2 regions of the Weissella sp. ESL1177 genome follow, and region 2 is predicted to be linked to the other one. Evidence: riboswitches for the same ligand, from Rfam matches in the RefSeq annotation. Region 2 holds a riboswitch; the other holds the start of a gene.
What was found. A riboswitch is a leader RNA that binds a small molecule or an ion and turns the genes downstream of it on or off. The one in region 2 is predicted to bind lysine.
Positions count from the first base shown of each region.

Region 1: another riboswitch for lysine. It lies ahead of AC3B5D_RS05560 (amino acid permease); the one in region 2 lies ahead of alr (alanine racemase).

Region 1 is NZ_CM176591.1:1,159,269-1,164,866, reverse strand. It holds gene AC3B5D_RS05570 (formate--tetrahydrofolate ligase) at 1-1,003, shown strand, start outside; gene AC3B5D_RS05565 (phosphatase PAP2 family protein) at 1,127-1,774, opposite strand; lysine riboswitch at 1,946-2,123, shown strand; gene AC3B5D_RS05560 (amino acid permease) at 2,219-3,694, shown strand; gene pyk (pyruvate kinase) at 3,951-5,372, shown strand; gene prmA (50S ribosomal protein L11 methyltransferase) at 5,519-5,598, shown strand, end outside.
Region 2 is NZ_CM176591.1:283,505-289,102, reverse strand. It holds gene AC3B5D_RS01455 (N-acetyldiaminopimelate deacetylase) at 1-568, opposite strand, end outside; gene dapD (2,3,4,5-tetrahydropyridine-2,6-dicarboxylate N-acetyltransferase) at 582-1,292, opposite strand; gene lysA (diaminopimelate decarboxylase) at 1,295-2,590, opposite strand; gene alr (alanine racemase) at 2,600-3,715, opposite strand; lysine riboswitch at 3,811-3,985, opposite strand; gene AC3B5D_RS01435 (aspartate kinase) at 4,093-5,448, shown strand.

The DNA.
Region 1 (5,598 bases), 880 kb from region 2:
TGTGATTGGCTATACTTATGATAAAGAGCCTGTAACTGTTGCTGATTTAGGTGTTGCTGGAGCAATCACAACATTATTAAAAGATGCAATCAAGCCAAATCTGGTACAAACACTAGCACATACACCAGCTTTTATCCATGGTGGTCCCTTTGCGAACATTGCTCAAGGGACAAATTCAATCTTAGCAACGAAATCTGCTTTAAAGTTAGCCGATTATGTTGTGACCGAAGCTGGATTTGGTGCAGATTTAGGTGGCGAAAAATTTCTTGACTTTAAGGTTCCTTTACTTGGGAAAACACCAGATACAATTGTTATTGTGGCAACTGTTAGAGCATTAAAAATGCATGGTGGTGAAGATAAGAAATCATTGACTGTTCCTAACTTAGCAGCACTGAAAGCGGGATTAGCGAACTTAGGACAGCATCTAAAAAGTATGGGTCGTTATGGTGTTCCTGTTGTCGTCGCAATTAATCAATTTACTGATGATACAGCAGAAGAGTTGTCATTGATTAAGGATTATGTCGCTAGTTTTGATGTACCAGCATATGTTGCGGATGTTTGGTCTCAAGGTGGAACAGGGGCACAAGATTTAGCTGCTGGGGTAGTTCAGGCAACAGAACAAGTTAAAAATTTCAAACCATTGTATAGTGCAACTGATGATGCAATGGTAAAAATAAATCATATCGTGACAGAAATTTATGGTGGTCAAAAGGTAATTCTTTCTAATAAAGCAACGAAACAATTAGCAACATTTAAAAAATATGGTTGGGATAAGCTACCGATAATAATGGCTAAAACACAATATTCATTATCGGATGATGCTAAGCAAATCGGCGTAGCTAAGAATTTTGATATCCATATTCGAGAATTTATTCCGAAATTAGGTGCGGGATTTTTGGTGGCATTAACGGGTTCTATTTTAACAATGCCAGGATTGCCAAAACATCCGGCAGCATTTGATATTGATATAGACGAAAATGGTGAAATTGTCGGCCTTAATTAAGGATAAAAAATAGCATGTAGCAGGCTGCAATGTTTTGTTACATTTTAAAGGGACGTGGATCAATTGTGAGATTCACGTCCCTGATTGTATATAACAGGACTAATGCATTAATGATATAGTTTGTTAGTACCATGAATTGCGGAAAACGCGCTGATGATAAAGTGGTACAGCATACATACGATAAACATTTTCAGAAAATTGTAGCCAAGCCAGTGCTAATAGCCAACCTGCAATGGCTGCCGCAAGATTATAATGAGGTGATAGCAGGGTCATTATAAATGTTGCAAGCCAAATTAACAATAAGCCTGTTTGACAGACAAACTGTAAGGTATTACTAGCAATCTCAGGCACAATTATTGTTAATATAAAAGATATTAGTAGCGTCATAAAAAAAGTTGTGTGGGCAGGGTAAACGATTTTCGTACCATTAGTCGCTGAATTAAAAAACAATGATAGGATGTTAATGATTAGCCAACCACTTAAACTAGTCAGTAAAATCCACATAGCGGGTATTTTAAATTTAAACCCCCATAAAAGAAAGGCCATTAAAAAAATAATGACGCCTACAGGTATGCCATGGCTAAAAAAATAAGCAGGTTTAATTATGTATTCAAGCCATTCAGGAATAATGCCTCTTGCAATGGCATGATTTATCTGCATGAACGTATTTAAGAATCCTTGATGTCCAAAAGTTAGCACTGAAATGACAATAAACAATAATAAGCTAATAATTAACGTTATGAAACGTCGGTGGGATTTTGCGATTATCATATGCCCATACTCCTTTACCCAGTTAAATTTCATGAAATACTTCCTCAACTAAGTTTAACATGTGTGTAACAAATAACACGTAAACGACTTAAAGCTTTAAATAGTTTTTACTTTGCTTAAAATACAGCTTGACAAAGCAAAATAAATTAATGTATATTTGAAGTACAAATTTAATAATATAGAGGTTGCAATCAACAAGAGTAATTTAGCTGAGTCGACGGACAGTAAGGTTAAATAAAAGGGGCGGTTGCCGAAATGATGAATATGGTGGTATTCATTGTTGGTGTGTACATTAATAGTGGGCAGACTGTCGCGGCAAAATAGTCGGCTGCGGAGAGCTATCGACAATACTAAAAACTAATCAGTTCCTAGTTTATACGATAGAAGTATAAACTAGGATTTTTTTGTTTTTTAAATGCGTTAGGCCTTTGTTTAGGAGGAATTATGGCTGATAGTCAACAACAGACGGGATACCTGAAAAGGACTATGAAAACCCGTCATCTTTCAATGATTGCACTTGGTGGAACAATCGGAACTGGTTTGTTCGTTGCCTCAGGTGCAACAGTTTCACAGGCTGGACCAATGGGTGCCTTGACGGCATATGCTGTGATTGGTGTGATGGTTTATTTCTTAATGACCAGTTTGGGTGAAATGGCGACATATATGCCAATTTCTGGATCGTTTTCAGTTTATGCAGATCGCTTTGTTGATCCAGCATTTGGTTTTGCGATGGGATGGAATTATTGGTTTAACTGGGCAATCACAGTTGCCTTAGAATCAGCTACGGTTGGTGTTGTGATGGGCTTTTGGTTGCCAAATGTACCAAGTTGGATTTGGTCAACGGCAGTTTTGGTACTAATTACGGTGATTAATTTGTTATCAGCTAAGGCCTATGCAGAAACAGAATTTTGGATGGCAATGATTAAAGTTATCGCAGTTTTGGCATTTTTAGTCGTTGGTTTGTTAATGATCTTAGGGATTATGTTTAAACAACCAGATGTTGCTCGTAATCTTTCGGCTGGTGGTCATCATGGTTTTGTTGGTGGTTTTGGTGGTATCTTATCTGTCTTCATGGTTGCAGGTTTTTCTTTCCAAGGAACAGAAATGGTTGGTATCACTGCTGGTGAGTCAGCAACTCCAGAAAAATCAGTACCAGCAGCAATAAAGCAAATTTTCTGGCGAATTTTGTTATTCTATATTCTTGCCATTTTTGTGATTGGGGCAGTTATTTACTATAAGGATCCTAACCTACTACGTTCAAGTGAATCGAATATTGCAGTGTCGCCATTTACGCTGGTGTTTAAGTCAGCAGGATTAGCCGCTGCAGCATCAATTATGAATGCCGTTATTTTAACGGCCGTTGTTTCATCAGCAAATTCAGGTCTATACGCATCTACTCGTATGCTTTATTCTATGGCTTTGGATGGTATGGCACCAAAAATATTTAAGCGTGTTAATGTTCGAACAGGTATTCCAGTGCCAGCTGTTATTGCCACAGTAGCTGTAGGGCTATTAACGTTCTTAACATCAATTTTCGGTCGCGAGATCTACTATTATCTAGTCGCTGCATCTGGTTTAACTGGTTTTATAGCATGGATTGGTATTGCCATTTCCCATTACCGTTTTCGACGTGCCTTTGTTGCACAAGGTCGTGATGTCAATAAGTTGCGTTATAAAGCAAAGTGGTTCCCTGTTGGACCAATTATTGCTTTAGTATTATCAATTATTGTTGTTGTTGGTCAAGATATGACGGCATTTAAGGGTGGCATTGCAAATTGGAATTGGCCCGGGATTATTACAACATACATGTCAGTACCGCTATTTATTGTATTGTACTTTGGTTATAAGTTTAAGAATCATACCAAGGTACGTAAATTAACAGAAGTTGATTTAGATACTGATGCCCGTCCATTAGATTAATTTAGAAGTTTGTTAGAATTAGAGCATTTTGTTCTAATTCTTTTTTTATAGCAATTATTTACGATTTATAGCTAAATTAATGGTAGCGCTTTATTCCTTAATATAAATAGGTTTTTATTTTAACAAGAAAAAAATTGTTCTAACAGTGCAACAAATGACGAGTTGAATTTGTATACAAAGAAAGTGATAAATAGTACAATGAATTTCAGATAGATAGAAATACCAATTATCTTTTACTAAGGAGAAGTTTTAAATCATGAAAAAAACCAAGATTGTTTCAACGCTTGGACCAGCCAGCTCTGATGTGGAGACGATTACAAAGATAATCGAATCTGGCGCAAATGTTGTCCGTTTTAATTTTTCACATGGGGATCATGAGGAACATTTAGGACGAATGAATGCAGTTCATGAGGCTGAAAAAGCTGCAGGCAAGAAGGTTGGTTTCTTGTTGGACACGAAGGGTGCAGAAATCCGTACAACTGTTCAAGAGCCGGGTAAGATCGAATTTAATATTGGTGATGTTGTCCGTATATCAATGGATGCTTCTATTGAAGGAACAAAAGAAAAGATTGCTGTTACATATCCTGGACTATTTGATGATGTTCATGTTGGCGGACATGTTTTGTTTGATGATGGTAAGCTTGACATGGTTATCACTGAAAAAGATGCTGCAAACCGCGAATTAGTAACTGAAGTACAAAACCATGGTATTTTGGGATCACGTAAAGGTGTTAATGCACCAGGTGTTTCAATTAACTTACCTGGTATTACTGAAAAAGATGCTGATGATATTCGTTTTGGATTAAAGAATGGTATTCAATATATCGCTGCTTCATTTGTTCGTAAAGCTGCTGATGTTCTTGAAATCCGTGAATTACTAACTGAAGCACATCATGAAGAAGTCATGATTTTCCCAAAGATTGAATCACAAGAAGGAATCGATAATTTTGATGAAATTTTGGAAGTTTCTGATGGATTGATGATTGCTCGTGGTGATATGGGTGTTGAAATTCCAGCAGAGAATGTGCCATTGGTACAAAAGAATTTGATTCGTCAATTGAATGCTGCTGGTAAGCCAGTCATTACGGCAACTGATATGCTAGATTCAATGCAAGAAAATCCACGTCCAACGCGTGCCGAGGCATCTGACGTTGCTAACGCTGTGTTTGATGGTACTGATGCTACGATGTTGTCAGGTGAATCAGCAAATGGTGCCTATCCAGTTGAAGCAGTTGCAACGATGGCACGTATTGATGAAAAGGCAGAAACATCATTGGTTATGAATGGCCGTCATGATGATCACTTTGATGCAACTGACGTCACTGAATCAGTTGCGGCAGCAGTCGCAACAGCCGCTGGTAATTTGAACGTTAAGGCCATTGTTGCAGCAACGACTTCGGGATACACTGCAAAGATGATTTCAAAGTACCGTCCAAATGCTGATATTTTGGCATTGACATTTACTGAAGATGTTCAACGTATGTTGAGTATTTACTGGGGTGTGCAACCAATCGTTTCTGAACCAGTTGAAAATACTGATGCGATGATTGATTTGGCAAAGACAGAAGCGGTTAAGGCCGGTCTTGCAAGTAAAGGTGATACAATTATTGTGACAGCAGGTATTCCTGTAACCACTTCAGGTACAACTAACTTGATGACAATTGTGACGATTGACTAAGACGTTGTTTTTAGTCATTAAAAATTTTGAAGCGCCTTGTGACTAGATGCTAGCACAAAGCGCTTTTTACATATTTAGATAATGCGCGATGACGCTATTTTGTGGTATTCTTAATTCAGTTAGAACAAAGTAAATGAGGGCTAGTCATGAGTTGGCAAAAAATTATTGTAGAGACACAGACTGAATCGATTGAAGCAATTAGTAATATTTTGGTTACCTCTGGTGC
Region 2 (5,598 bases):
CCTGAATTGTTATATGAATCTCAGTTGTCCCAGCAAACAATGTCCCTTGACGAGTCGCAATTTGACCCGCTGGCATTGCGGGCTGATCATGCAATGCGTAAAATTCATCTGGTCGCCATTCGTCAACAAATGTTCCTAATTCATACAGTTGTTTGCCACCCGCTTGTTCTTCTTCCGCTGGTTGAAACAAAAACACCATATTATCAACAGGTTGATGTTCAGCAAAGTAGGCTAATACCCCTAATGCAACGGTCATATGAATATCATGACCACAAGCATGCATCACACCCTTATTCTCAGATGCGAATGATAAACCTGTTGCTTCTGTCATAGGTAACGCATCAATATCCGCACGGTAACCTATGGTGCGTTGTGGTTGGGTACCGGCAACATGCACCAATAAGGCTGTCGGTACAGCTGGAACTTCACGCATTGTTAACCAAGACGATTGCCATGATGTCACGATATCTTTCAAATAAGCCTGTGTTTGAAATTCATGCATCGACAACTCAGGATGGGCATGCAAATGACGGCGAATATCAATTAGATTTAAATTAGCTAACGTCATTTAAAATCCTTTCTTATAAGGAACGAAGTGCATCGACTAAAGCTGTTTTAGCTTGTGTTTTCGCATCGATTGTCTTAATCACTTTGGCAGGTACCCCCGCAACAACTGTATTGGCGGGAACATCTTTTGTCACAATTGCACCTGCTGCAATGACTGCATGATCACCGACTTGAACCCCCTCAATAACGACTGCATTGGCCCCAATTAATACATCATCACCGATAGTTACCGGTGTTGCAGATGCTGGTTCAACAACACCAGCTAATACAGCGCCCGCACCAACGTGGCTATGTTGACCGACAATGGCGCGACCACCCAAAACAGCCCCCATATCAATCATTGTTCCTGCACCAATTTCAGCACCAATATTAATCACGGCTCCCATCATAATAACTGCATTATCCCCAATGCTAACCTGGTCACGAATAATTGCCCCTGGTTCAATACGAGCAGACACATTTTCATAATCAAGTAATGGTACGCCACTATTACGAGCTAATAATTCAACATGATAGTCAGTAATCTTATCACCGGCTGTTGCAATGACCGGTTGAATGTCTTGATAGTCACCAATCACTGTTCCTGTTTTCGTTTCAATAAATGTTTGAACCGTTTCTGGCCAAGCAATTGCTGATAAATCACCAGCCAATGTCACACGTGCAGGTGTTTTCTTTGGTGCAGTTGCAATATAATTAATAATTTCTTGTGCATCTAAGTTGTTCATTGTTATTCTCCTACTATATAATGCTTATCTAAATGTAGCATGTCTTCATACGTTTCACGGGCAACGACTAATTGTGATTGGCCATTCTCAACAAAGACAACGGCAGGTCTTGGGTTACGATTATAATTTGAAGCCATAGAATAACCATAGGCACCCGTAGCCAATACTGCCAAAACATCCCCAGGTTTTGTCTGTGGTAAAGCCTGTTGCCAAACTAATACGTCACCTGACTCACAATACTTACCAGCAACACGAACAACTTGTTCAGTCGGTGCTTGTGGTTGTCTTGCTAAAACCGCTTCATACTTTGCTTCATATAGTGCTGGTCGAATATTATCACCCATACCACCATCAACAGATAGATATGTGCGAATGCCTGGAACATCTTTTTTTGCACCAATTGTATACAGATTATACCCAGCTGGTCCAACAATCGCACGTCCGGGTTCGATCCAAATTGCTGGCATTGTCATACCATATGCCATCGTCTTTTCACTAATTGTATCAATAATGGCATCGACAAATTCAGTTGCTGGCAAAGGTTTATCTTCTTCAGTATAGCGAATACCAAAGCCCCCACCAGTATTGATCACTTGTGGTTCAAAGCCCCATTCATGGACTAAATCAACTAATTTGGCTGCAGCCATTTGGAAACCAGTGACATCAAAAATCTGTGAGCCAATATGAGCTGATACACCCAAAACATTGAGATATGGATCAGCTAAAGCCTGCTGCAATGCTTGTTGTGCTTGACCACTAGCAACATCAAAACCAAACTTACTGTCTGTTTGACCTGTTGAAATATAGTCATGTGTATGAGCTTCAACACCTGGCGTAATTCTCAACAACACATTTTGTTGTTGCTTTCTTTCCTTCAATAACTCATGTAAAATACTTAATTCATAAAAATTATCAAGAATAATGGTCCCCAAACCATTGTCAATAGCCATCGTTAATTCTTCAATTGATTTATTATTACCATTAAAAGAAACATTAGCCATTGGATAATTTGCTGCTAAAGCTGTTTGAATCTCGCCACCAGAAACAACATCCAAATGGATGCCTTCTTGAGCGGCAACTTCATACATCGCAATCGTTGCAAATGCCTTTGATGCATAAGAGACGACATAATCTAATTTTCGTTTAATGAAAACGGTTTTAAATGCTCGCATTTGTTGCCGAATATGATTCACATCATACACATAAAGTGGTGTTTGATATTGTTTGGCTAAATCAGTTGCAGAAACACCACCAATTGTTAATTCGCCAGCTTCGTTTACTTCATATGGTACTGTCATATTTTCCCCTTAATCTACAAGCACACGCATTAGTCTCTCTTGCAAGCCAGTCGTGACGACCCATGGTGCTAAGCCAACATGCTGTGCAAAGTCCTCTATCGTATTTTCATATTGCCCTTGTTTACCAATGATGGTGACTACCGTGCCAACGGGTAATTCTTCTGGTAAAGAAATCATCATTTGATCCATTGCAAGGCTGCCAATAATTGGCGCTTTCTTCCCGTTCACTAAAACTTCAAAACCTTCTAAGGAACGTGGTAATCCATCGGCATAACCAATGGGTAACGTGCCGACCCACTCATCTGCATGCGTATAATATTTGTGTCCGTAACTAATACCAACATTTGCTGGCATTTGTTTGACAAAAATTAATGTCGTTTCCAATGTTAGAACAGGTTGTAAATAATTATCTGGTCTAACTTCCCCTCGTGATGGTTCGATACCATAAACCACCGTTCCTGCCCGAATATAGTCAGTTGGTAATTCATCTGCATGATACATGGCAGCCCCTGAATTTGCTAAGTGAACCATCGGAGGCATTGGCAAATCATCAGTTAAAGTATGCCAATGGCGTAACTGCGTTTTAAAATAATCAGTTGCAAGTGAATCAGCTTCTGAAAAATGAGTCATGATACTTTGATAAACAAAATAATCTGATCGTTCAGTTAAAAAGTCAATCGCTGTTGCTAATGCTTGTCGACTTCGAAATCCGATTCGACCCATGCCAGTATCAACGCCTAAATTAACCTTCAATGACGCCTGTTGTTTGTTTAAACTCTGTTGCGCAGCTTGTAACCAACTGATATCACTGACCGTTGCAATTAGGTCATTATCAGCCATTAACTTGGCATATTGTGGTAGCGTAATGCCTAAAATAAGGATTGGCACAGTAATACCAGCTTGACGTAGTGCTAAGGCTTCATCTAGGACAGCCACTGCTAAGCCATCAACACCCGCTTTCAGTGCTGCTTGCGCCATCGTTTGCAATCCAAATCCATATGCGTTAGCTTTCACAGCTAAAAACATAAACTTCGCCCCACTTGCCTCTCGTGTGACGGCAACATTATGCGTCACTGCTGCTTGTGATATTTTGATTCTTGTTGGTCTTGTTACTGCTACTACCATGTTTAGCCCCTTTATGATGCCATCTTTTTTACAAAAAAAATCCGACTAACAGCACTATTGCACTGTCAATCGGATTGGTTTCTATTCCTAAAGACTGTGACAATAGCTCCCCGCTGAAATTTAGCGACAGTCTAATAGTTATTTACCATTAGCCCAACAATAACAGGTGCACAAACTGTTTCATTTCGGCAACCGCCCCTTTAACTTAATTTCTTTGTCTGTGCAGACTCCATTAAGCGACTCTTGTTGGTTGCGACCTCTATTAATCATTAACGTAACATTAGAATATATTAATTTAATGTTCATGTCAATACTTGACATTAATCTTTTTTTCACTTTTAATTAGTGCCAATTAGAAATTTATTTGGAGGCAAAAAATGAAAGTTGTAAAATTTGGTGGATCTTCCTTAGCAACGGGTGCTCAGGTACAAAAAGTTTTAAATATTATTCAAGCTGACGCTGAACGTCAAGTTATTGTCGTATCAGCACCAGGTAAACGTTTTGATGGTGATATTAAAGTGACTGATTTACTTAAAACATATGCTGATCAAACCATTGCTGGTACCGATACATCAGAAATTTTAACAACTATTCTGGCGCGCTACCAAGAAATTGTCCAATACTTTTCGTTAGAAGAAACTAAGATTATCCCTCATATCAAACAACAACTTATTCATTTAAATCGCGTTCACTATCCATCATTTGATCACTTATATGCCGCTTTTATGGGGCATGGTGAATTATTGAACGCACAATTGATTGCTTTTATTTTTCAAGAAAAAGGCTTAGCTGCTGATTTTGTTTCTCCTGCTGCATTAGGTCTAACAGTAACTGGTTCACCACGATCAGCACGCTTAAATGAGGCTAGTTATGAAGCTATTAAAAATTATGATTTTGATGATTCACGTTTAATGATTGTTCCTGGATTTATTGCCTATACCAATGATGGTTATGCCGCAACTTTTAGTCGAGGTGGTTCCGATATTACTGGTGCAATCTTAGCACGCGGCTTTCAAGCTGATTTGTACGAAAATTTTACTGATGTATCAGCTATCTATGCTGTTAATCCTAAGGTTGTACCAAATCCTCAATCGATTAAAAAAATGACTTATCGTGAAATGCGTGAACTATCATATGCTGGCTTTGCTGTTTTCCATGATGAGGCCATCATTCCGGTTATTGAAGCAAATATACCAATTAATGTTAAAAATACAAACGACCCACAAGCACCAGGAACCATGATTGTCCCAAATCACGCCATTGATCCAAAGAATCCAGTGACAGGAATTGCAAACGATAATCGTTTTGCGGCACTTTATTTACACCGTTATTTGTTAAATCGTGAAGTCGGTTTCACTTTGAAAATATTACAAATTTTGGCCACTTATCACGTTAGTTATGAACATATGCCATCTGGAATTGATGATATGACTATTATCTTTGATAAATCACAACTTACGCCTGATATTAAAGCCCATATTAGCCATGATTTATACGCAACGATTGCCCCAGATGAACTCGAATGGTTAGATGACTACGCCATTATTATGATTGTTGGTGAAGGCATGCCAAAACATATTGGTACTTTTAGTAAAATTACCACAGCATTAGCTCAAGCAGGTATCAACCTACCGATGATCAACCAAGGTGCTTCACAAATTTCAACGATGATTGGCGTTCCTGTCGATCAGATGGATGATGCTGTCCGTGTCATTTATCAGGCTGTTTTCTAAATTTAAAAGGGGCTAAGACATAAGTCGTTATGATCAGCTGAAAAAGGCGCTAATCTATCAATTTTGATTGGTAGATTAGCGCCTTTAAACGTGTTCCAAAAGACTGAAGTCTTACTGTAACAACAATTAGGCGCTTCCGGTTCTTCGTTA